2 regions of the Streptomyces sp. NPDC057136 genome follow, and region 1 is predicted to be linked to the other one. Evidence: predicted binding sites of a transcription regulator. Region 1 holds the regulator's gene; the other holds the start of a gene.
The links. The regulator HrcA, encoded in region 1, represses chaperone genes, less so after heat shock. The targets are predictions, from matches to a motif close to TTNGCACTCNGNNNNNCNGAGTGCNAA.

Region 1 (12,027 bases):
TGCCCGCCTGGGCGAACGCGTCGAGGGTTTCCCGGGAGGGGCAGCCGAAGGTGAAGGAGACGACCGCCACCGGGTCCTCCAGGAGGATCGCGACCTTGGCCTCGTAGCCGTCGTCCCCGCAGGAGTCCACCTCACCGAGCGCAGTCTCGTACCAGAGGGCCTCACCGGCGAGCTGGTGCCGGTACACCTCGACCTCGCTCGGGTCGGCGTGGCCGGTCTGCGGCATGAAGAGGTTCACGCCGAAGGGCTGCCTGGTCAGTCCGCGCACCCTTTTGATCTCGTTGTACATGCCGTCCGCCGTCTTGTACCCGGCGGCGAGGAAACCGAGCCCACCGGCCTCGGCGACAGCGCCGACGAGCTGCGGGCCGGACACTCCGCCCGCCATGGGGGCCTGCACGATCGGATACCGGCAGAGATCGGTCAACGCGGAGGACATGCCCGCATCGTGCCACGTCCGGTGCACCGCGCCGAATCAGCCAGGGGGCGGAGCGGACGGTATACCAGCGCAGGTCGCACCACATGCCGCACCGCCCGCCGGTACGAGACCGACGGGCGGTGCGGGACAAGGCCACAAGCGGTGCGGATCGCCGGTCAGCGACCGTTGAACGCGTCCTTCAGCCGGGAGAAGAGCCCCTGCTGGCCTGGCTGAAACTGGCCGGTGGGCCGCTCCTCGCCGCGCAGCTGCGCGAGCTCGCGCAGGACCCGCTCCTGTTCCGCATCCAGCTTCGACGGGGTCATGACCTCGACGTGCACGATCAGATCCCCGCGCCCGCCGCCCCGCAGATGCGTGATGCCGCGCCCGTGCAACGGAACCGACTGGCCGGACTGCGTGCCCGGCCTGATGTCGATCTCCTCCATGCCGTCCAGCGTCTCCAGCGGCACCTGGGTGCCGAGGGCCGCCGCCGTCATCGGGATGGTGACCGTGCAGTGCAGGTCGTCGCCGCGCCGCTGGAACACCGCGTGCGCCACCTCGTGGATCTCGACGTACAGATCGCCGGCCGGGCCGCCGCCGGGGCCGACCTCTCCCTCGCCCGCGAGCTGGATGCGGGTGCCGTTGTCGACACCTGCCGGGATCTTCACCGTGAGGGTGCGCCGCGAGCGGATGCGGCCGTCTCCGGCGCACTCCGGGCAGGGGGTCGGCACGACCGTACCGAAGCCCTGGCACTGCGGGCAGGGCCGCGAGGTCATGACCTGGCCGAGGAAGGACCGGGTGACCTGGGAGACCTCGCCGCGGCCGCGGCACATGTCACAGGTCTGGGCGGAGGTACCGGGTGCGGCGCCCTCACCACTGCAGGTCGTACAGACGACCGCAGTGTCGACCTGGATGTCCTTGGTCGTACCGAAGGCCGCCTCGGAGAGGTCGATCTCCAGCCGGATCATGGCGTCCTGGCCGCGCCGGGTCCGCGAACGGGGCCCGCGCTGGGACGCCGTACCGAAGAACGCGTCCATGATGTCGGAGAAGTTGCCGAAGCCACCCTGTCCGAATCCGCCCGCGCCACCGCCGCCCGAGGCGGACAGCGGGTCGCCGCCGAGGTCGTAGACCTGCTTCTTCTGCGCGTCCGACAACACCTCGTAAGCGGCGTTGATCTCCTTGAACCGCTCCTGGGTCTTCGGATCGGGGTTGACATCCGGGTGCAGCTCGCGGGCGAGCCTGCGGAATGCCTTCTTGATCTCGTCCTGAGATGCGTCGCGGCGCACGCCGAGTACGGCGTAGTAGTCCGTGGCCACTTACGACTCCGCCAGGATCTGTCCGACGTAACGTGCCACTGCGCGTACCGCTCCCATCGTTCCGGGGTAGTCCATGCGGGTCGGTCCGACCACGCCGAGTTTGGCGACTGCCTCGTCGCCCGAACCGTAGCCGACCGCGACCACGGACGTGGAGTTGAGGCCCTCGTGGGCGTTCTCGTGACCGATACGTACGGTCATGCCCGAGTCCTTGGCCTCGCCGAGCAGCTTCAGCAGCACGACCTGCTCCTCCAATGCCTCCAGCACCGGCCGGATCATCACAGGGAAGTCATGCCCGAAGCGGGTGAGGTTGGAGGTGCCGCCGATCATCAGCCGCTCCTCCGTCTCCTCCACCAGAGTTTCGAGAAGGATCGAGAGGACCGTGGAAACGGTTCCTCTGTCCTCGCCCTCGAAGGACTCCGGCAAGTCCTGCACCAGTTGCGGGACATCCGCGAAACGGCGTCCCACGACACGGCTGTTGAGCCGCGCGCGGAGGTCCGCCAGAGATGTCTCACCGAACGGCGCAGGGCAGTCGATCATACGCTGTTCGACCCGGCCGGTATCCGTGATCAGTACGAGCATCAGCCGGGCCGGAGCCAGCAGAAGCAGCTCCACGTGCCGCACCGTCGAACGGGTCAGCGAGGGGTACTGCACGACGGCGACCTGCCGGGTCAGCTGCGCGAGCAGCCGCACCGTCCGGCCCACGACGTCGTCGAGGTCGACCGCGCCGTCGAGGAAGTTCTGAATGGCCCTGCGCTCCGGCGACGACAGGGGCTTGACGCCCGCGAGCCGGTCGACGAAGAGCCGGTAGCCCTTGTCCGTCGGAATGCGCCCCGCGCTGGTGTGGGGCTGGGCGATGAAGCCCTCGTCCTCCAGCACCGCCATGTCGTTGCGGACCGTGGCCGGGGAGACCCCGAGCTTGTGCCGCTCGGTCAGCGCCTTGGAGCCGACCGGCTCCTCGGTGCCGACATAGTCCTGGACGATGGCGCGCAGCACTTCGAGTCTGCGTTCGCTGAGCATCGCGCACACCTCCAGCTTGGTTCTCGGTCTCGGCCTGGCACTCTGTGCGTTCGAGTGCCAGCAATCCCTTCGGTCAGTGTACGGGGGCGGGGTGGCCCCCGGGCAAGGGCGACCGGCCAAGCTACCGCGAGACTGTGCAGGTCGTTGCCGATAGCGTCGTTGTATGGACGTCTCTTGGGAAGAGCTGGGCTGGGAGCGGTTGGGCAACGGTGTGGGCCGTCGGCGCCTTCCGGTGTGGGACGCGACGGCCGCACTGGTGGCGGGAGGGGACCGTGTCCTGCTCTTCGACACCGGTTCCTCGCTCCGTGAGGGCGCCGAGCTGCGCTCCCAGGCGCAGCGTCTGCTCGGCCGGAGGGTGACGCATATCGCACTGAGCCACCCGCACTTCGATCATGTTCTGGGCACCGCGGCGTTCTCCGGGGCCGAGGTGTTCGGGGCGGTCGGCATCGCCGGTCTGCTCCGGAACGGGGCGGACGAGCTGCACAGCTCGGCGGTGCACCACGGAGTGTCCGAGCACGATGCCGCGGAGGCGGTGGACGTGCTGGTCGCCCCGCACCACGAGGTGTGCGGGGAGTGGACGCTCGATCTGGGCGGCGGGCTCCAGGTGCTTCTGGCCAATGTGGGGCCGGGTCACAGCGGTCACGACCTGGCCGTACTGGTGCCGGGCTCACCCGCCGTGGTGTTCTGCGGCGATCTGGTCGAGCAGTCCGGGGAGCCACAGGCCGGCCGCGACGCCATCCCGTCCCGCTGGCCGGCCGCCCTGGACCGGCTGCTGGCTCTGGGCGGCGAGGACGCGGTGTACGTACCGGGGCACGGGGCGGTGGTGGACGCGGCGTTCGTACGGATGCAACGTGATCAACTGGCGGCGCAGTTCGGCGTGTCGTGACCGTCCGCCGCCGTATCGTCGTCCGATGCGCAGCTACCAGCCGGACCTGACCCCGCCGTGGAAGAAGTCCGTACCGGCCCCCGAGGTCCCCGCCGAGCCCGATCTGGTCGTCGAGGAGGCCGCCACCGGCTTCTGCGGGGCGGTGATCCGCTGCGAGAAGACGGCCGAGGGCCCGACGGTCACCCTGGAGGACCGCTTCGGTAAGCACCGGGTGTTCCCGATGGAGCCGCGCGGCTTCCTGCTGGAGGGCCGGGTGGTCACGCTGGTCCGCCCCACCTCCGCGGCCCCCGCCCGCCCCGCCCGCACGGCCTCCGGCTCGCTGGCGGTCCCCGGGGCGCGTGCACGGGTGGCACGGGCGGGCCGGATCTATGTGGAGGGCCGCCACGACGCGGAACTGGTCGAGCGGGTCTGGGGCGACGACCTCCGTATCGAGGGCGTGGTCGTCGAGTACCTGGAGGGGATCGACGACCTCCCGGCGATCGTCCGCGACTTCTCCCCCGGCCCGGACGCGCGACTGGGCGTACTGGTCGACCACCTGGTCCCGGGCTCGAAGGAGTCCCGCATCGCCGCCCAGGTCTCGGACAGCAACGTCCTGGTGGTGGGCCACCCGTACATCGACATCTGGGAAGCGGTGAAACCGTCCTCGGTGGGCATCACGTCCTGGCCGAGGGTCCCGCACGGCCAGGACTGGAAGACGGGCGTATGCCGCGCCCTGTCGTGGCCGGAGAACACGGGCGCGGCCTGGCAGCGCATCCTGTCGACGGTGCGCTCGTACCGCGACCTGGAACCGGAACTGCTGGGCCGGGTGGAAGAACTGATCGACTTCGTCACGGCCCCTGAGTAGGCCCGCCGACCACCCGGCCACTGTCCTCAATCGCCGGACGGGCTCGAAGGCTGTCCTCAATCGCCGGACGGGGCTTGATTCCTCGCCTGGCCCCACCCTGCAAACCCACCCCGGCCACCCCCAGCCCGCCCGGCGCTTGAGGGCACGCATTTCAGCCGGTCCGGCGCTTGCGGACCGGGGCCCGGGGCGGAGCCCCGGAACACCCCGCCGCAGGCGTTCAGTCCACCAGGTCCCGGACCACCGCATCGGCCAGCAACCGCCCCCGCAACGTCAGCACCGCCCGTCCCGAAGCAAACGCCCCCTCCTCCAGCAGCCCGTCCCCCACCGCACGCCCCGCCGCCGCCAGCCCCGCCGGAGCCAGCAGCGACAGCGGGCAGCCGTCCACCAGCCGCAGCTCCAGCAGAATCCGTTCCACCCGTCGGTCCTCCGCGGACAGGACCTCACGCCCCGCCCCCGGCGACCGCCCTTCGGCCAGGGCCTGCGCGTACGCTCCCGGGTGCTTCACGTTCCACCAGCGCACCCCGCCCACATGGCTGTGCGCTCCGGGCCCCGCACCCCACCAGTCGGCCCCGCGCCAGTACAGCTCGTTGTGCAGGCACCGGCCCTCCGGCGTCCGGGACCAGTTCGACACCTCGTACCAGGAGAAGCCCGCCGCGGCCATCGCCTCGTCCGCGATCAGATAGCGGTCCGCGTGCGCGTCGTCATCGGTCATCGGGATCTCCCCGCGCCGGATGCGCCGGGCCAGCTGGGTGCCCTCCTCGACGATCAGCGCGTATGCCGACACATGGTCGGGCCCGGCACCGATCGCCGCGTCCAGCGTGGCGCGCCAGTCGTCGTCGGACTCCCCGGGCGTGCCGTAGATCAGGTCGAGGTTGACGTGCTCGAAGCCCGCCTCCCGCGCCTCGGCGACGCACGCCTCCGGCCGGCCGGGCGTATGCGTCCGGTCGAGGATCTTCAGCACGTGCTGCTTCGCGCTCTGCATCCCGAAGGAGACCCGGTTGAAGCCGCCTTCCCGCAGCGCCGCCAGATACGCCGGATCGACGGACTCCGGATTCGCCTCCGTCGTCACCTCAGCGTCGTCCGCGAGCCCGAACTCGTCACGGATCGCCCCCAGCATCCGTACGAGATCGGCGGCGGGCAGCAGCGTCGGCGTCCCGCCCCCGACGAAGACCGTGCGAACCGGCCGCGGGTCGTCGCCGAGCACCTTGCGGGCCTGGCGGACCTCTTCGATCAGGTGTGCCGCGTAGTTGTCCCGGGAAGCCAGCGCACCGCCGGAGCCACGCAGCTCGGTGGCGGTGTAGGTGTTGAAGTCGCAGTACCCGCAGCGCGTCGCGCAGTACGGGACGTGCAGGTAGAAGCCGAGCGGTCGGTCGGCGGCGCCGTCCAGGGCGTGGCTGGGCAGCGCCCCGTCCTCGGGCACGGGCTCACCATCGGGCAGTACGGAAGGCATACCGTCCATTGTCACTCGCCGCCGGACCTGCCCCGCACATCCGCGTCTCAGTCGACCTGGAGCACCAGAAGAGCCAGATCGTCGTCTGGCGGCCGCTCGGCGAAGTCGTGGACGGCCCGTTTGATCCGGTCCGCGATCCCTTCCGCGGGCAGCCCCGCGCAGCCGGCCAGGGCCCGCGCCAGCCCGTCCCCGTCGTCGAACATGGCCGGCCCGGAACGCCGCTCCGTCACCCCGTCGGTGACACAGAGCAGGCTCTCGCCCGGCGCCAGATCGAAGCTCTGGCTCTCGTACGCGACGTCCTCGACGACCCCGAGCAGCACCTGCGGCTCCGCGGCGGGCCGTACGGAACCGTCCGGGCTCAGGAGCAGCGGCAGCGGATGGCCGGCGCTGGCGACGGTGCAGCGCACCCCGCCGCCGGGGAGCGGCACCACCTCCCCGTACAGGAGGGAGAGGAACCGGGACTGCGAGCCGTCCAGGATCTGCTGGCCGCCCGCTGCCGCGACCATCAGCGCGGCGGCCTCGGCCGCTTCCATCGCGTCGTCGAGGAGCAGCCGGTTGAGCCGGTCCAGGACCTTGCCGACGCCGAAGCCCTCGCGGGACAGGAGCCGCAGCCAGGGCCGGGCGAGCCCGGTGACGACGGCGGCCTCGGGGCCGCTGCCCTGGACGTCGCCGAGGACGAAGCACCAGCGGTCGCCCGGGCACGGGAAGATGTCGTAGAAGTCACCGCCCACGACGCCGTCGTCGCCCGGTTCGTATACCAGGGCGCTGGTGACGCCGGGAATCTCGGCGACCTTGCTGGGCAGCAGTCCGCGCTGGAGGATGCGGCTGATGGTGGCCTGCCGGGTATAGGCGCGGGCGGCTCCGACGGCGAGGCCGACGCGGCGTACGAAGTCCTCGATCAGCGAGGCCACGTCGTCGGGCACACGGGGAACGCCCTCCCGGCCGACGAGCACGGTGCCGAGCGTGCGGCCGCCGGCGGTGATGCGGTACGCGAGCGCTGCCCCGTCACGGCCCCCGGGCAGCGGACCCGCCCCGTCGCCCGGCTCCCGCTCCGCCCCGGGCTCCGTCTCCGCTCCCGGCCGGCGGCCCCCCGAAGCGTCCCCTGCGCCCTCCCCGGGCCACGGCACGGGCACCGGGCCCGTACCGACGCTGCCGGGCAGCCTGAGCGGTTCCTTCTCCAGCGCCGTACGCAGCTGTTCGGTCCCGTTCTCGTCGCTGTGCCAGACGCGGGCCAGCCGTGGGTCCGCGCAGGGCCCCGCGCCCTCGCTCTCCAGCCAGATCGCACACCAGTCGGCGAGCCTCGGCACGAGCAGCTGGCCCGCTATGGCCGCCACCAGGTCCTCGTCGAGCTGGCCGGCGAGCAGATCGGACGCTTCGGCGAGGAAGGAGAGCGCGGCCCGGCTGTCCCAGTCGGCGTCGTCGCGTTCGACGCGCCAGGACGCGGGGGCGAGGATCTCCGCGGCGGGCAGACCGTGCTGGACCGCCGCCTCCTCCGACGGGGCGGTTGCCCCTCTCCAGGCGTCGACGCAGAGGCGGGCCCAGACGGTCTTGAGGCCGGTGCGGTAGGTAATGCCCCAGGACTCGGCGAGGGTGGCTACGAGGCGTAACCCGCGGCCGTACTCCGCAGGGTCGGGGTGGGCCGCCCGCTCGGTCCCGGAAGCGGTCCCCTCCCCGCTCACGGTGCGGGCGGGGTGGTGGTCGGTGACTTCCATCACCAGGGCCGCCGTTTCGCCCTCGGATGCCTCTTCGAGGCGCAGGAGCAGTTCGACCGTCGTCCCGGCGTGCACGACCGCGTTGGTGACCAGCTCGTTGGCCACGGTCACCGCGTCGTCGGCGAGCCGGTCGCTGAACCCCACGGCCGCAGGCACACCGAGCCCGGTCCAGTCGGCGAGGGCGGCACGGACGAACCCACGGGCCGCGGAGGGAGTGAGAGCGATTCCGGGCAGGCTCGTTCGAACCACCTGGCGCGGATCGTCGCGGTGACCCGCGACGGCGGTGACGGGACGGTGAATGATGTCCCGCTGCAAGGGAATTGGCCCCACGGTGCGGCTCCTACCGGGTCTCACGAGATGCGGCCGACGACACACGACAGAGTGACAGACCGACCGCGTACATAAGCACCGAGTTACCGAAGTGGGCGCAGAAGCGGGCGCGAACGAACAGGAGATGAGCTCATGGGAACGCGGACGGGGCCGGTGGGTGATCAGCCCCCACCGGCCCCGTTCCCGCGTGCGCGTCGCTCACACGCGGTCCCGCCCGCGCGTCACGCCTCGCGGGACCCCGCGTACATGTCCTCGATGAGCTGCTTGTACTCGCGCTCGACGACCGGCCGCTTCAGCTTCAGACTCGGGGTCAGCTCGCCGTGCTCGATGTCGAGGTCACGCGGCAGCAGCCGGAACTGCTTGATGGTCTGCCAGCGCTGGAGACCCTCGTTGAGGCGCTTCACATAGCCGTCGACGAGCTCCACCGTCTGCGGCGACGCCACCACCTGCGCGTACGACTTGCCGCCGAGGCCGTTCTCGGCAGCCCAGCCGAGCAGAGTCTGCTCGTCGAGGGCGATCAGGGCGGTGCAGAAGTTACGGTCCGCGCCGTGCACCAGGATGTTGGAGACGAACGGGCACACCGCCTTGAACTGGCCCTCGACCTCGGCCGGGGCGATGTACTTGCCACCGGACGTCTTGATCAGGTCCTTCTTGCGGTCGGTGATCCGCAGGTAGCCGTCGGCGGAGAGTTCGCCGATGTCGCCCGTGTGGAACCAGCCGTCGGACTCCATCACCTCGGCGGTCTTCTCGGGCAGCCGGTGGTAGCCCTCCATCAGGCCCGGGCCGCGCAGCAGGATCTCGCCGTCGTCCGCGATCCGGACCTCGGTGCCGGGGAACGGCTTGCCGACCGTGCCGGTGCGGTAGGCGTCGCCCGGGTTCACGAAGGAGGCGGCGCTGGTCTCGGTGAGCCCGTAGCCCTCCAGGATGTGGATGCCGGCGCCCGCGAAGAAGAACCCGATGTCGGGGGCGAGCGCCGCGGAGCCGGAGACGCAGGCGCGGAGCCGGCCGCCGAACGCCTCGCGGATCTTGGAGAAGACGAGGGCGTCGGCGACCTTGTGCTTGGCGCCGAGCGCGAACGGCACGGAGGCCTTGCCGGTGCGGCGGAAGTTGTCCTGCGACACCTTCGCGTACTCCCGGGCGACCCCGGCGGCCCACTGGAAGATCTTGTACTTGGCGCCGCCACCGGCCCGCGCCTTGGAGGCGACCCCGTTGTAGACCTTCTCGAAGATCCGGGGGACGGCCGCCATGTAGGTCGGCTGGACCACCGGAAGGTTCTCGATGATCTTGTCGACGCGGCCGTCGACCGCGGTGACGTGACCGATCTCGATCTGACCTGAGGTGAGGACCTTGCCGAAGACGTGCGCGAGCGGCAGCCAGAGGTACTGGACGTCGTCCGTGCTGAGCTCGACGGCGGTGACGGTGGCCTTGGCCATGTACGACCAGTTGTCGTGCGGCAGCCGTACGCCCTTGGGGCGGCCGGTGGTGCCCGAGGTGTAGATCAGGGTCGCCAGCTGGTCGGCGGTGATCGCCGAGACCCGGTCCGTGACCGCGTCCGGGTTCTTCTCCAGGTATGCGGTGCCCTTGGCCTCCAGGTCCGCCAGGGTGAGAATCCAGCCCTCGGGGTCGTCGTCGGCGGGCTCGACGCCCGCCGGGTCGATGACGACGACATGGGCCAGGTCCGCCAGCTCGGAACGGCGCTCCCGTACCTTCGCCAGCTGGGCGGCGTCCTCGGCGATCAGGAAGCGGCTCTCGGAGTCGGTCAGGATGAAGGCGGACTCTTCGGCGTTCGTGGAGGGGTAGATCGTGGTGGTGGCGGCACCCGCGCACATCACGCCGAGGTCGGCGAGGATCCACTCGACCCGGGTGGAGGAGGCGAGCGCGACCCGCTCCTCCGGCTGGGCGCCCAGCGTGATCAGTCCGGCTGCGATGGCGTAGACCCGTTCGGCGGCCTGCGCCCAGCTGAGCGACTTCCACTCGTCGGGGCCCTGGCCGGACGCGGCGGGCACTGGATAGCGGTACGCCTCTCCGTCCGGCGTGGCGGCCACGCGCTCGATGAAGAGATTCGCCACGGAGGGCGGTCGGTTATCGATCAGGGTCATTGTGTCGCTCACGACGTCCTCCGGGCCTGCGGCATTGCTACGACCGGCTATTTGATGCTGCTCAGGTGCCTGCTTCTGTCCTGCTCTGTACCTGCGGTGTCCTGCTGCGCGTTCCCGCTCGATCACGCTTGTTTAACTGGCGAGTAACCACCGAGCCGTGATCAGGGTAGAGCGCACACGTCCGCCGCGTAAGGGGCAACAGGCCGCCGCTTTGATAACGAACGGACCCCTGTGCCGCAGGGTGCTGCGGCACAGGGGTCCGTGAAACTACTCATCGGTACGACGGGGCTACTTCTTGGCCTTGCCCTCGCCGGCCGACTCGTCCGTCGACAGCACGGAGATGAAGGCGTCCTGCGGAACTTCCACATTGCCGACCATCTTCATGCGCTTCTTGCCTTCCTTCTGCTTCTCCAGCAGCTTCCGCTTACGGGAGATGTCACCGCCGTAACACTTGGCGAGGACGTCCTTGCGGATGGCGCGGACGGTCTCACGGGCGATCACCCGGGAGCCGATGGCGGCCTGGATCGGCACCTCGAAGTTCTGCCGCGGAATGAGCTTCTGCAGCTTGGCGACGAGCCGGACGCCGTACGCGTACGCCTTGTCCTTGTGCGTGACCGCGGAGAACGCGTCGACCTTGTCGCCGTGCAGCAGGATGTCGACCTTGACGAGCTCGGCGGACTGCTCACCCGTGGGCTCGTAGTCGAGCGAGGCGTAACCGCGGGTCTTGGACTTCAGCTGGTCGAAGAAGTCGAAGACGATCTCGGCGAGCGGCAGGGTGTAGCGGATCTCGACCCGGTCCTCGGAGAGGTAGTCCATGCCGAGCAGGGTCCCGCGGCGCTGCTGGCAGAGCTCCATGATCGCGCCGATGAACTCGCTGGGCGCCAGGACCGTGGCACGCACGACGGGCTCGTGCACCGCGTCGATCTTGCCCTCGGGGAACTCGCTCGGGTTGGTGACGATGTGCTCGGTGCCGTCCTCCATCTCGACGCGGTAGACCACGTTCGGGGCGGTGGCGATGAGCTCCAGACCGAATTCGCGCTCCAGGCGCTCACGGACCACGTCGAGGTGGAGCAGTCCGAGGAAGCCGACACGGAAGCCGAAGCCGAGTGCCGCGGAGGTCTCCGGCTCGTACACCAGGGCGGCGTCGTTGAGCTGGAGCTTGTCGAGGGCCTCGCGCAGGTCGGGATAGTCCGAGCCGTCCAGCGGATAGAGACCGGAGAACACCATCGGCTTGGGGTCCTTGTAGCCGCCCAGCGCCTCGGTCGCCCCGTTGTGCAGGGAGGTGATGGTGTCACCGACCTTGGACTGCCGGACGTCCTTCACACCGGTGATGATGTAGCCGACCTCTCCCACGCCGATGCCGTCGGCCGGGGTCATCTCCGGGGAGGAGACACCGATCTCCAGCAGCTCGTGGGTGGCGCCCGTGGACATCATCCGGATGCGCTCGCGCTTGTTGAGCTGGCCGTCGATGACACGGACGTAGGTGACGACACCCCGGTAGGGGTCGTAGACCGAGTCGAAGATCATCGCGCGGGCCGCTTCGTCCGCCTGACCCACGGGGGCTGGGACATCCCTGACCACCCGGTTGAGCAGGGCGTCCACACCGACACCGGTCTTCGCCGAGACCTTGAGCACGTCCTCCGGCTGGCAGCCGATGAGGTTGGCCAGTTCCTCGGAGAACTTCTCGGGCTGCGCGGCCGGCAGGTCGATCTTGTTGAGCACCGGAACGATGGTGAGGTCGTTCTCCATCGCGAGGTAGAGGTTGGCGAGCGTCTGGGCCTCGATGCCCTGCGCCGCGTCCACCAGCAGAACCGTGCCCTCGCAGGCGGCGAGCGAACGGGAGACCTCGTACGTGAAGTCCACGTGGCCCGGGGTGTCGATCATGTTGAGGATGTGGGTGGTGCCCTGGTCCTCACCCACAGTGGGCGCCCACGGCAGACGTACTGCCTGGGACTTGATGG
Region 2 (12,027 bases), on a different contig from region 1:
CCCCGATCGATGTGGTGGCCGAGTTCTATCCGGCGTTCACCGAACACGACAAGAGCGGGGCGCTGCCCGCGTTCCGTGAGATCCCGGTGCTGATCCTGGCGGGTGACAAGGACCTGGTGACGCCCAGTTCGCACAGCGAGGCCATCGCGGAGGTCCTGCCGGACGCGGAGCTGGTGATCGTGCCGGACGCCGGGCATCTGGTGATGCTGGAGCACCCCGAGGTGGTGAACGAGCGCCTCGCGGACCTGCTCGTACGCATCGGGGCCGTGCCGACGACGGCTCCGACCCCTTAACGTTGACCGGCATGGAAGCAGTACAGAAAAGCCCGGTGGCCGAGACCTCCGTACCGGGCACCGTCACCCTGGGTGTGGCCGTCGAGTCACCCGAACAGATGCAGGACCTGGGCCGCCGGATCGCCGGTGTGCTGGCCCCCGGTGACCTGGTGATGCTCACGGGTGAGCTGGGTGCCGGGAAGACGACGCTGACCCGGGGCCTCGGCGAGGGGCTCGGGGTGAGGGGCGCCGTCACCTCGCCCACCTTCGTGATCGCCCGTGTGCACCCGTCGCTGGTCGGCGGTCCCGCGCTGGTCCACGTCGACGCGTACCGCCTGGGCGGTGGGCTCGACGAGATGGAGGACCTGGACCTCGATGTGTCGCTGCCGGATTCGGTGGTGGTCGTGGAGTGGGGCGACGGCAAGGTCGAGGAGCTGTCGGAGGACCGCCTGCGGGTGGTGATCGACCGCGCGGTCGGTGACACGGACGACGAGCGGCGCACGGTGACGCTGGTGGGCATCGGGCCGCGCTGGGCCGGACTTCGGGCGGAGCTGGCCCCGGAGACGTAGGGCCTCTCGTTTGGATCATGCGGGCTCGCGGGGGCCTGATCCGAACGAAAGGCAGGCCCTGGCGGACCGGTCCCAGGGCTCCGGGCGGGTTCCCGTGCGAGACTTTCCGACAGGCCGTCGGTAAATTGTTGCGCGCGGGGCCGCAGGCGTGTTCACATGGAGAGAAGACTTGGTTAGGTCTACCTAACTGCGCCTTTCACCGGAGCCCCAGGAGGCATCCATGCCGACGCCCGAGCGTGAAGTGCAGCCGCAGTCGCCGCAGGCGGTGTCCATGAAGGATCTGCTGGCCTCCTGCGCCGCCGCGTCGGCGGTCTCCACGCCCCCGCGCGACGAGCGCGAGGGCGGAGAAGAGGCCGACCGCGAGGAGCGGCCGGGGCCGCCCGCCCGGCGCGACGCGGCCTGAGAACGGCCTGAGACCGCCGCGTACGCCTACGGAACGACGACGACCTTGGCACCGACCGTCGCGAAGGTCCACATCGCGTCGCCGTCCGCCCGCTTCATCCGTACCCCGCCGGTCTTCGCCGTCGGGTCCGGGCTCGCCATCGTGCCGTCCTGGGCGGCGCTGAAGCCGATGGCCACGTCGTCGACGTTCGTGAAGCGGACGACGTGCTCGATCATCACGCCGTCCGAACCCTTGACGCTGCCGGTGCGCGAAGCCACCTGGTAGGCCCCGGGCATCGGGCTGACGGGACTCGGCATGACGGTGAACGTCCGGCCCGCATTCCCCTTGGCGTCCACCAGCCACACCCGCCGGTCCTTCAGCGCGTACACGACGCGCATCCCGGTGCCGGAGTGCTCGGGCACCGCCAGCGGAGACTTCGCCGGCTTCGGCTTCTGGGAGGGCTGGGGCGAAGCGCTGCCGGAGACCGTGGGCGTGGGTACTGCCACCGAGTCCGGTGCGTTCGCCGATGCCTGGTAGGCGAGGAAACTGACCACGACGACAGCCGCCGCAGTGAGCCCGGCCACGATTCCCGAGCTGCCCCTTGCCACTTGAGCTCCCCTTTCGCCTGCCATCCGGCGCATGTCGTACAAGCGTTTATGTCGTACACACGTATACCGGGTGACGGTAGCAGCCGGGGCGGGGCGGACCGGGACGACGTACGGGCGCGGTGACCCCGTCGGCGGAGCCGTAGGCTGTTTGTGTGCTCCTGCTCGCCGTGGATACCGCCACCCCCGCCGTCACCGTCGCCCTGCACGACGGCTCAGCCGTCGTCGCCGCGACGAGCCAGGTCGATGCCCGAAGGCACGGCGAACTGCTGCTGCCCGCCGTCGACCGGGTCCTCGCCGAGGCCGGGGTGAAACTCGACGCCGTGACGGACCTGGTCGTGGGCGTCGGCCCCGGTCCGTACACAGGCCTCCGCGTCGGCCTGGTGACGGTGGCCGCCTTCGCCTCCGCGCTCTCCGTCCCCGTGCACGGCGTGTGCACCCTGGACGGTCTCGCGTACGCCGCCGGGCTCGTCGGCCTCCAGGGGCCGTTCGCCGTCGCCACGGACGCCCGCCGCAAGGAGGTCTACTGGGCGCGGTACGAGGACTCCCGTACCCGCACGGGTGACCCCGCGGTGGACCGGCCGGCCGATATCGCCGAACAGCTCGCGGGACTGCCCGTCGTCGGGGCGGGCGCGGTGCTCTACCCGGAGGCGTTCCCCGACGCCCGGGAGCCCGAACACGTCTCGGCGGGCGCACTGGCCGCCCTCGCGGCCGAACGCCTCGCCGCAGGGCAGGAACTGCTCCCGCCGCAGCCGCTCTATCTGCGCAGGCCCGATGCCCAGGTTCCGAAGAACTACAAGGTGGTCACCCCGAAGTGACCGAAGCGATCCAATGGGCAGGTGCGGCGACCGTGACCGCCGTGCTGCGCGAGATGCGCTGGTGGGACATCGATCCGGTGCTGGAGCTCGAACACGAGCTGTTCCCGGAGGACGCCTGGTCGGCCGGGATGTTCTGGTCGGAACTGGCCCACGCCCGTGGCCCCGGCGCCACCCGCCGCTATGTCGTCGCCGAGGAACCGGCCACCGGCCGGATCGTCGGGTACGCGGGACTCGCCGCCGCCGGTGACCTCGGTGACGTCCAGACCATCGGCGTCACCCGCGACCACTGGGGCGGCGGCCTCGGCTCCGAACTCCTCACCGATCTGCTGAAGCACGCCACGGCCTTCGAGTGCTCCGCCGTGCTGCTGGAGGTACGGGTCGACAACACCCGTGCGCAGAAGCTGTACGAACGCTTCGGATTCGAGCCGATCGGCTTCCGGCGCGGCTACTACCAGCCGGGCAACATCGACGCGCTCGTCATGCGCCTCCACGTACAAGAGCCCGGACAAGAACAAGAGCCCGGACAAGAACAAGAGCCCGGACAAGAACAAGAGCCCGGACAAGAAACTGAGACTGACTGATGGCTGACGAACCGCTCGTACTCGGCATCGAGACCTCCTGCGACGAGACCGGGGTCGGCATCGTGCGCGGCACGACCCTGCTCGCGGACGCCGTCGCCTCCAGCGTCGACACGCACGCCCGGTTCGGCGGTGTCGTGCCGGAGATCGCCTCCCGCGCCCATCTGGAAGCGATGGTCCCGACCATCGAACGCGCCCTGAAGGACGCCGGGATCAGCGCGCGCGACCTCGACGGCATCGCGGTCACGGCCGGCCCCGGGCTCGCGGGCGCGCTGCTCGTCGGGGTCTCCGCGGCCAAGGCGTACGCGTACGCGCTGAACAAGCCGCTCTACGGGGTCAACCACCTCGCCTCGCACATCTGCGTCGACCAGCTGGAGCACGGTCCGCTCCCCGAGCCGACCATGGCGCTGCTGGTCAGCGGCGGGCACTCCTCGCTGCTGCTCGCGCCGGACATCACCAATGACGTACGGCCGCTCGGCGCGACCATCGACGACGCGGCGGGCGAGGCGTTCGACAAGATCGCCCGGGTGCTGAACCTCGGCTTCCCCGGTGGCCCCGTCATCGACCGGCTGGCGAAGGAGGGCGACCCGAAGGCCATCGCGTTCCCGCGCGGTCTGAGCGGTTCGCGCGACCCCGCCTACGACTTCTCCTTCTCCGGGCTCAAGACGTCCGTGGCGCGCTGGATCGAGGCGAAGCGGGCGGCGGGCGAGGAGGTGCCGGTACGGGACGTGGCGGCGTCCTTCCAGGAGGCCGTCGTGGACGTGCTCACCCGTAAGGCGGTCCGGGCCTGCAAGGACGAGGGCGTCGGCCACCTGATGATCGGCGGCGGTGTCGCGGCCAACTCGCGGCTGCGGGCCCTGGCCCAGGAGCGGTGCGAGCGGGCCGGTATCCGGCTGCGGGTGCCCAGGCCCGGACTCTGTACGGACAACGGGGCGATGGTCGCCGCGCTGGGTGCGGAGATGGTGGCCCGCAACCGGCCGGCCTCCGACCTGGAACTGTCGGCGGACTCCTCGCTGCCGGTGACGGAGACCCACGTACCGGGCGCCCATGCGCACGATCACGATCATGTGCACGAGATCAGCAAGGACAACCTCTACTCATGAGCGGTACGACCGTCGCACTGATGTGGGAGGCCCGGGCCGTCGAGGGCCGGGGCGCCGAGCTGCTGGAGTGGGCGCGGGCCCGGTCGGCGGAGCTGGCCCGCGAGCCCGTCCGCCGCGAGCTGCTGCGCGCCCCGCAGGACCGGGTGCTCGTCATCACCTGGTGGGAGGGTGCGTACGGTGACGAGCTGCCGGAACTCCCGGAGCCGGACGCGGAATTGATCGCACGGCCGGTGCACCGCTGGCGCTTCGAGTCCGTCGGCTGACATTCGCCGAAATAAATTCCGCCGGGGTGTCGATCCGGGGTGTGCCCGTTCGACGTATGAGTGTGAGGCGGGAAACAGCCCGCCCCCGACCCGAGGAGTCACCGTGCCGCGCTATCTGACGATGGTCCGTATCGACGAGAACAGCGCCCCGGCCGAAGGCCCCAGCGAAGAGCTGATGCAGCGCATGGGCGCACTGATCGAGGAGATGACCAAGGCCGGTGTCCTGCTGGACACCGCCGGGCTCACCCCGAGCGCGCAGGGCACCAGGGTCACCTGGTCCAACGGCGAGTTCACCGTCACCGACGGGCCGTTCACCGAGACGAAGGAAGTCATCGGCGGCTACGCGATCATCCAGGCCAAGGACAAGGCCGAGATCCTGGAGTGGACCAAGCGGTTCCTCGCGGTCCACGAGCCGTACTGGACTGTCACCTCCGAGATCCGCGAGATCGCCGAAGGCTGACGGGCCCCCCAGTCGGCACAGTCGGCACAGGGGTGGGGCGGCAGGTCCTTGCCGCCCCGGCCCCCGGCTGCTCTGATGGGTGTCCGTGACAGAAGCACGCACTGCCGTCGAAGCCGTGTACAGGATCGAATCGGCACGGATCATCGCCGGAACCGCCCGCATCGTGCGGGACGTGGGAATCGCCGAGGAAATCGCGCAGGACGCGCTGCTCGCCGCGCTGGAGCAGTGGCCGGTGTCCGGGGTCCCGGACCGGCCGGGCGCCTGGCTCATGGCCACCGCGAAGCACCGGGCGATCGACCTCGTACGCCGCAAGGAGACCTACGCGCGCAAGCTGGCGGAGGTCGGCCGGGCCCTGGAGGACGTACCGCCGCCGGAACCCGCCGATCCCGACCACATCGACGACGATCTGCTGCGGCTGATGTTCACCTCCTGCCACCCGGTGCTCTCCACCCAGGCCCGGATCGCCCTCACCCTGCGCCTCCTCGGCGGCCTCAGTACCGAGGAGATCGCCCGCGCGTTCCTGGCTACCGAGGCGACCGTCGCCCAGCGCATCGTGCGGGCGAAGCGGACCCTGGGCCGGGCGGGCGTCCCCTTCGAGGTGCCGTGCGGCCCCGACCGCGCCGCCCGCCTCGACTCCGTACTCGAAGTGATCTACCTGATCTTCAACGAGGGGTACGCGGCGACCGCGGGCGACGATCTGCTGCGCCCGGCGCTCTGCCAGGACGCGCTGCGGCTGGCCCGGGTGCTGGCCGGTCTGATGGAGAAGGAGCCCGAGGTCCACGGGCTCGTCGCGCTGCTGGAGCTCCAGGCGTCGCGTGCCGCCGCGCGGACCGGGCCCGATGGTGCGCCGGTGCTGCTCGCCGACCAGAACCGGGCGCGCTGGGACCAGTTGCTGATCCGGCGCGGCTTCGCGGCCCTGGCGCGGGCGAACGCGGCGGGCGGGGCGACGGGACCGTACGCCCTCCAGGCCGCGATCGCCGCCTGTCACGCGCACGCGGTGACGTACGAGGACACGGACTGGACGGCGATCGCCACGCTGTACGGGCACCTCGCCGCGCTCACTCCGTCCCCCGTGGTGGAGCTGAACCGGGCGGTGGCGGTGTCGATGGCCGATGGGCCCGAGGCGGGGCTCGCCCTGGTGGACGCGCTGGCGGCGGGCCCTGAGCTCAAGACGTACCACCTGCTGCCGAGCGTGCGGGGCGATCTGCTGGAGCGGCTGGGGCGGCGGGAGGAGGCGCGGGCGGAGTTCGTACGGGCGGCGGAGCTGACCCGTAACGAGCAGGAGAAGACGCTGCTGCTGGCGCGCGCCGACCGGGTGTCGCGATGAGTTCGGGGGGTGTGGCGGGTCTACCTTCCGAGAGGGCTTTTCGGCTTTCGGCTTTCGGCGTTTCGCTTTTCGGCGAGGAGAAGACCGTGCAGAAGATCACTACGTTCCTGTGGTTCGACAGCCAGGCGGAGGAGGCGGCGAACCACTACGTCTCCGTCTTCGGCGGTGACTCGCGGATTCTGGGAGTCACCCACTACGGGGCGGCGGCCCCGGGAGAGCCCGGCTCCGTCATGACCGTGAGCTTCCGGCTCGCGGACCAGGAGTACATCGCCCTCAACGGCGGCCCGCAGTTCCCCTTCACGGAGGCCATCTCGCTCTCCGTGAACTGCGAGGACCAGGCCGAGGTGGACCGCCTGTGGGACGCGCTCACCGAGGGCGGCGAGGAGGGCCAGTGCGGATGGCTCAAGGACAAGTACGGCCTGTCCTGGCAGATCGTCCCGAGCGGCCTGCCCGAGGTGCTGTCCGATCCGGACCCGGCCAGGGCGGAGCGGGCCATGAAGGCGATGTTCGGCATGCGGAAGCTGGACATCCAGGCGGTCCGGGACGCCTGAGCAATCGGCTCCGGGACGGCGCCGGCGCCGTGACCGAATACGTTCACCGCACGAGAGGCTCTAGCCGCGCCCGTCCCCCGGCCCGAAGGCCGCGAGCGCGTCGGCGTCGGTGATCCGGCCCCGGAGGTAGGTGTCGGCCCACTCGGCGGCCCTCTCGAAGCCGGACTCCCGTCCGACGCGCGCCACGGCGGCCTCGACGTCGAACTCCGTACGCCGCAGTTCGACCCCCGGGCCGAGCAGTGCCCAGTGCGCCCCGGGCCGCCCGTACGGCATCCCGACGCTGCCCGGGTTGACCACCAGCCGACCGTGGGCGAGGCGGACGAACGGCATGTGCGTATGGCCGCACACCACCGTGCCCACCTCGTCGTCGAGGCCGGTGAAGACCTCTTCCCAGCGGTCGAGGCGCGAATCGACCAGGGCGATCTCCTCGTCGTCGCGCGGGGTGGCGTGGCAGAACAGCACCCGGCCGAGGCCGGGCAGCGTCAGCTCGGCCGTCCGCGGCAGCCGGCCGAGCAGGTCGAGGTGGTCCTCGCGCAGTTGCCCGGCCGCCCAGGTGCTGACCGGGTAGGGGATGGCGGCGCGGATAGCGCGGCGGTATTCGAGCAGCTCGCGGTCGGCGTTCCCGCTGACCCATACGACCCGTTCGCCGAGACCTGTCAGCAGGTCGAGCACCTCGGCGGGCTGCGGGCCCGCGGTGATGTCCCCGGTCAGCACGATGCGGTCGGCGGCCGACACATCGGGCTCGGCGAGTACCGCTTCGAGGGCGGGCAGTGCCCCATGGATGTCCGAAAGAACCGCGACCCGTTTCACCATGAGGTCCACCCTGCACCGGTGTTCACGGCCCGTCACCCCCGCGTGCCGGCCCGGTCGGTAGTGTCTGGGGCATGTCACGCCGTTCACCGCTGCCGCCGCCCCCGCCGCCCGTGGAGCTGCGCTCCTGGCCCGACCGGCAGGCGATGTTCGCCGACCGGGCGGTGGTTCTCGGCGCGTTGGTCACGATGCACCTGGGGCACGTGCGGCTCGCCATGCTGTGGCTGTGGGGGATGCTGGCGGCGCTCGGCTGGTCGTTCGTGGGCGGGGCGATCGTCTCGTTCGAGGAGCCCAACGACCCGTTCGCCGCGATGCTGGGCATGGTCGGCTTCGCCCTCGGTGCCTTCCTGCTGGTGCCGTCGGTCGCGTTCGTCGCCGTCGGGCTCGCCCGGGACCGGCAGGTCCGCCGGCTGCTCGTCCAGTGGGGCGCGCTGGGCCGCGATCCGGCGGGCGACCTGCGGCTGCGGATTCCCGGCGTCAGCCTCCTCTGGATGCTGACGTCCTTCGCGCTGTGCGCCCTCGGCCTGTACACGTGTGTGGTCGTCCCCGCGGGCGCGGAGGCGGGCGAGGAGACGTACGGGGAGGTGGCCCTGTTCATGGGCCTCGGTCTCATCTGCTGGCTGACCGGTCTGATCGGGGTCGTCAAGGCGCTCGCGCACCGCCGCTGGGTGCTCCGGGTCCTAGGGTCTGCCCGGCGGACAGACCCTAGTCGGGACGCTCGCCGAACCGCCGGTCAGGGCCGCTTGAGGGGCTGACCGACCAGCATCGCAGGAGCCCCCGCCACCCGGGTGAGGAACACGGTCGCCGCGTTCGGGCCCTGGAGTTTCATCTTGCGGCGCAGTTCCTCCGGTTCGACCGCGGAGCCGCGCTTCTTGACGGTCAGGATGCCGACCTTCCGCTCCCGCAGCAGGGCCTTGAGCTTCTTCATGTTGAAGGGGAGCGCGTCGGTGATCTCGTACGCGGTCGTGTACGGGGACACGTACAGCTCGTCGCTCGTGACGTACGCGATCGTCTCGTCGACCAGCCGGCCGCCGCACCGGTCCACGATGTCGGCGACCAGATGGGCGCGGATGACGGCGCCGTCGGGCTCGTACAGATAGCGGCCGACGGGACCGACGGGCGGGGCGGGCAGCGGGGCCGGGGCCGTCAGGGTGGCGCCCGCCGGGAGCAGCGTCGCCCGGAACGAGCCGGGGGCGAAGCCCTCGCCGAACCAGAGCACCGCCTCCTTCACATCGCCGCCGTCCGAGATCCACTCGGCCTCGGCCTGCGGCTCGATCGCCTCGTGCGGGACGCCGGGGGCGATCTTCAGCGCGGCGCGAGGGGCCTTCAGCGCGGCCGAGGTCGCCCAGGACAGCGGGGGAGAGTACGCCTCCGGGTCGAAGATCCGGCCCCGTCCGCCGCGCCGGGCCGGGTCGACGAAGACCGCGTCGTACGGAGCGGTGTCGATCTCGGTGACATCGGCGCACCGCACCTCGACCAGCGCCTCCAGACCGAGCGCCGCGGCATTGGCGCGGGCGACCTCGGCGGTCAGCGGATCGCGGTCCACGGCCAGCACCGCGATGCCCGCACGCGCGAGGGCGATCGCGTCGCCGCCGATCCCGCAGCACAGATCGGCCACACTTCGCACCCCGAGGCCGGCGAACCGCTGCGCCCGGTAGGTGGCGACCGAGGTGCGGGTCGCCTGCTCGACACCGTTGGGCGTGAAGAACATCCGGTACGCGTCGTCCGCGCCGAACTTCGCCACCGCCCGCTGCCGCAGCCGGGCCTGCCCCAGGGCCGCCGAGACCAGGTCGGCCGGGTGGCTGCGGCGCAGGCGGGTCGCGGTGGCCAGTTCCCGGGCGGGGTCGTGGTCGCGCAGCTCGGCCAGGAGCGCGGTGCCCTCGGGGGCGAGCAGGGCGTGGAAGCCGGCGAGCGGGTCGGGCGCGTCGGGCGTGGGGAGAGCGTTCACCCGGCCCATTGTGAGCCAGCCGGGGGACCGGGCGGGCCCGGCGGCGGTGTCGGGCCGGGCACCCGGGCGCGCCCTGGCAGGATGCGGCGCCATGCAGCTAGTACGACAAAAGGAAGAATCCGCCAGGAAGCGGCACAGGCCCGGCCGCCTCGTCCGTGGGCCGGTCCGCAAGGCCCTGATCGTTCTCCTCGCCACCGCCGTCGCCTCCGGGTGCGCGGCCGAAGGCGCGGACAGTGCCACTGGTGGGAAGCACTCGGCGTCGCCCGCCGCCGGTCAGGAGGGGCCGCCCGAACTGAAGGCGGCGCCGGCCGACGCGCTGTCCGTGTACGCGGAGAACCTGAAGCGGAAGCAGGCCGCGCGGGTCGCGGTGGCCAAGAAGTGGCGACTGGCGAAGGTCCCGTTGGCCGCCCCCGAACCACCGGCCGTCAAGCCGCGCATCACCACCCGCAAGGGCTTCGAGGTCGCTGGCGGGGACGCGCTGCCGCCCGTCTTCACCACCGTGCCGACCAAGGAACGGATCGTCTTCCTGACGATGGACGACGGGGCCGAGAAGGACCCCGCGCTGCTGCGGATGATGACGGAGCTGGACATCCCGTACAGCGCCTTCCTCAGCGACTTCGTGGTGAACGATGACTACGGCTACTTCAAGAAGATGCAGGCCCGCGGTGTCACCCTCAACAACCACACGCTGAACCACCGCTATATGCCCGGTCTGTCGTACGCCGAGCAGAAGCGGGAGATCTGCGGCCAGCAGGACAAGATCGCGAAGCACTTCGGGAAACGGCCCACGCTCTTCCGGCCGCCGTACGGCAACTACAACCGCGACACCCTGCGCATCGCCAAGTCCTGCGGCATCAAGGCCGTGCCGCTGTGGTCGTCGGAGGCGTTCCCCGACCACATGGAATGGCGCGAGTGGGACCGCGACCTGCACCCCGGCGACATCATCCTCACCCATTTCCGGGGGCCCGAGGACTGGAAGGGCTCCATGCCCGACATGATCCGGCGGGTCATGAAGACGGTCACGGACAAGGGTTACGCGGTCGCCAGGCTGGAGGACTACGTCTGACACGGCCACAGGACTGTGTCCGGCACGGGAGGGCGGCCCGTCCGCCACGCCGGGGTGGTGAATTGGCACTCCGCTTGACCGAGTGCTAATCGCGGTCATAGTCTCAGTGCTGGCACTCCCCACTGGAGAGTGCCAGCACCACCGTGCGACAGGGCAGGTCCGGCACCCGCGACGACGGATCGACCTGGTCGCCACCCCAAAGACTGTTAAACCCCGTGAGATCTCCGAAGGGGGAGACCGGATCGTGTCGACCACCAGCTCCAAGGTTGCGATCAAGCCGCTCGAGGACCGCATTGTGGTCCAGCCGCTCGACGCCGAGCAGACCACGGCCTCCGGCCTGGTCATTCCCGACACCGCCAAGGAGAAGCCCCAGGAGGGCGTCGTCCTGGCTGTGGGCCCGGGCCGCTTCGAGAACGGCGAGCGCCTTCCGCTCGACGTCAAGACCGGCGACGTCGTTCTGTACAGCAAGTACGGCGGCACCGAGGTGAAGTACAACGGCGAGGAGTACCTCGTCCTCTCGGCTCGCGACGTGCTCGCGATCATCGAGAAGTAATTCACCCACGTTTGTTTCTGTTCTGCGCCCCTGGCCCCCTGCGATAACTAGCCGGGTGGTCAGGGGCGCAGTTCGTTTTGAGAGGACAGGCAACAGCCCATGGCGAAGATTCTGAAGTTCGACGAGGACGCCCGTCGCGCCCTTGAGCGCGGCGTCAACAAGCTTGCCGACACAGTCAAGGTGACGATCGGCCCCAAGGGCCGCAACGTCGTCATCGACAAGAAGTTCGGCGCCCCCACCATCACCAACGACGGTGTCACCATCGCCCGCGAGGTCGAGCTCGACGACCCGTACGAGAACCTCGGTGCCCAGCTGGTGAAGGAGGTGGCGACCAAGACCAACGACGTAGCGGGTGACGGCACCACCACCGCCACCGTCCTGGCCCAGGCGCTCGTCCGCGAGGGCCTGCGCAACGTCGCCGCCGGCGCTTCCCCGGCCGCCCTGAAGAAGGGCATCGACGCCGCGGTCAAGGCCGTGTCCGAGGAGCTCCTCGCGACCGCCCGCCCGATCGAGGACAAGTCCGACATCGCCGCCGTGGCCGCGCTCTCCGCGCAGGACACCCAGGTCGGCGAGCTCATCGCGGACGCGATGGACAAGGTCGGCAAGGACGGTGTCATCACCGTCGAGGAGTCCAACACCTTCGGTCTGGACCTCGAGTTCACCGAGGGCATGGCCTTCGACAAGGGCTACCTGTCGCCGTACATGGTGACCGACCAGGAGCG

Region 2: a site for HrcA is predicted at 10,815-10,841, ahead of groES (co-chaperone GroES). Genes of this name have one in related genera too.

The regions. Positions count from the first base shown of each region.
Region 1 is NZ_JBHUUV010000017.1:80,940-92,966, forward strand. It holds gene ACFT7S_RS21190 (nitronate monooxygenase) at 1-436, opposite strand, end outside; gene dnaJ (molecular chaperone DnaJ) at 592-1,728, opposite strand; gene hrcA (heat-inducible transcriptional repressor HrcA) at 1,729-2,745, opposite strand; gene ACFT7S_RS21205 (MBL fold metallo-hydrolase) at 2,909-3,631, shown strand; gene ACFT7S_RS21210 (DUF3097 domain-containing protein) at 3,657-4,475, shown strand; gene hemW (radical SAM family heme chaperone HemW) at 4,693-5,934, opposite strand; gene ACFT7S_RS21220 (SpoIIE family protein phosphatase) at 5,973-7,967, opposite strand; gene ACFT7S_RS21225 (AMP-dependent synthetase/ligase) at 8,189-10,078, opposite strand; gene lepA (translation elongation factor 4) at 10,355-12,027, opposite strand, start outside.
Region 2 is NZ_JBHUUV010000044.1:17,506-29,532, reverse strand. It holds partial or broken gene ACFT7S_RS33655 (alpha/beta fold hydrolase) at 1-336, shown strand, start outside; gene tsaE (tRNA (adenosine(37)-N6)-threonylcarbamoyltransferase complex ATPase subunit type 1 TsaE) at 305-841, shown strand; gene ACFT7S_RS33645 (hypothetical protein) at 1,062-1,244, shown strand; gene ACFT7S_RS33640 (hypothetical protein) at 1,271-1,855, opposite strand; gene tsaB (tRNA (adenosine(37)-N6)-threonylcarbamoyltransferase complex dimerization subunit type 1 TsaB) at 1,984-2,646, shown strand; gene rimI (ribosomal protein S18-alanine N-acetyltransferase) at 2,700-3,227, shown strand; gene tsaD (tRNA (adenosine(37)-N6)-threonylcarbamoyltransferase complex transferase subunit TsaD) at 3,227-4,327, shown strand; gene ACFT7S_RS33620 (hypothetical protein) at 4,324-4,590, shown strand; gene ACFT7S_RS33615 (YciI family protein) at 4,694-5,050, shown strand; gene ACFT7S_RS33610 (RNA polymerase sigma factor) at 5,136-6,377, shown strand; gene ACFT7S_RS33605 (VOC family protein) at 6,464-6,928, shown strand; gene ACFT7S_RS33600 (metallophosphoesterase family protein) at 6,989-7,741, opposite strand; gene ACFT7S_RS33595 (hypothetical protein) at 7,813-8,493, shown strand; gene ACFT7S_RS33590 (methyltransferase domain-containing protein) at 8,472-9,695, opposite strand; gene ACFT7S_RS33585 (polysaccharide deacetylase family protein) at 9,778-10,752, shown strand; gene groES (co-chaperone GroES) at 10,997-11,305, shown strand; gene groL (chaperonin GroEL) at 11,405-12,027, shown strand, end outside.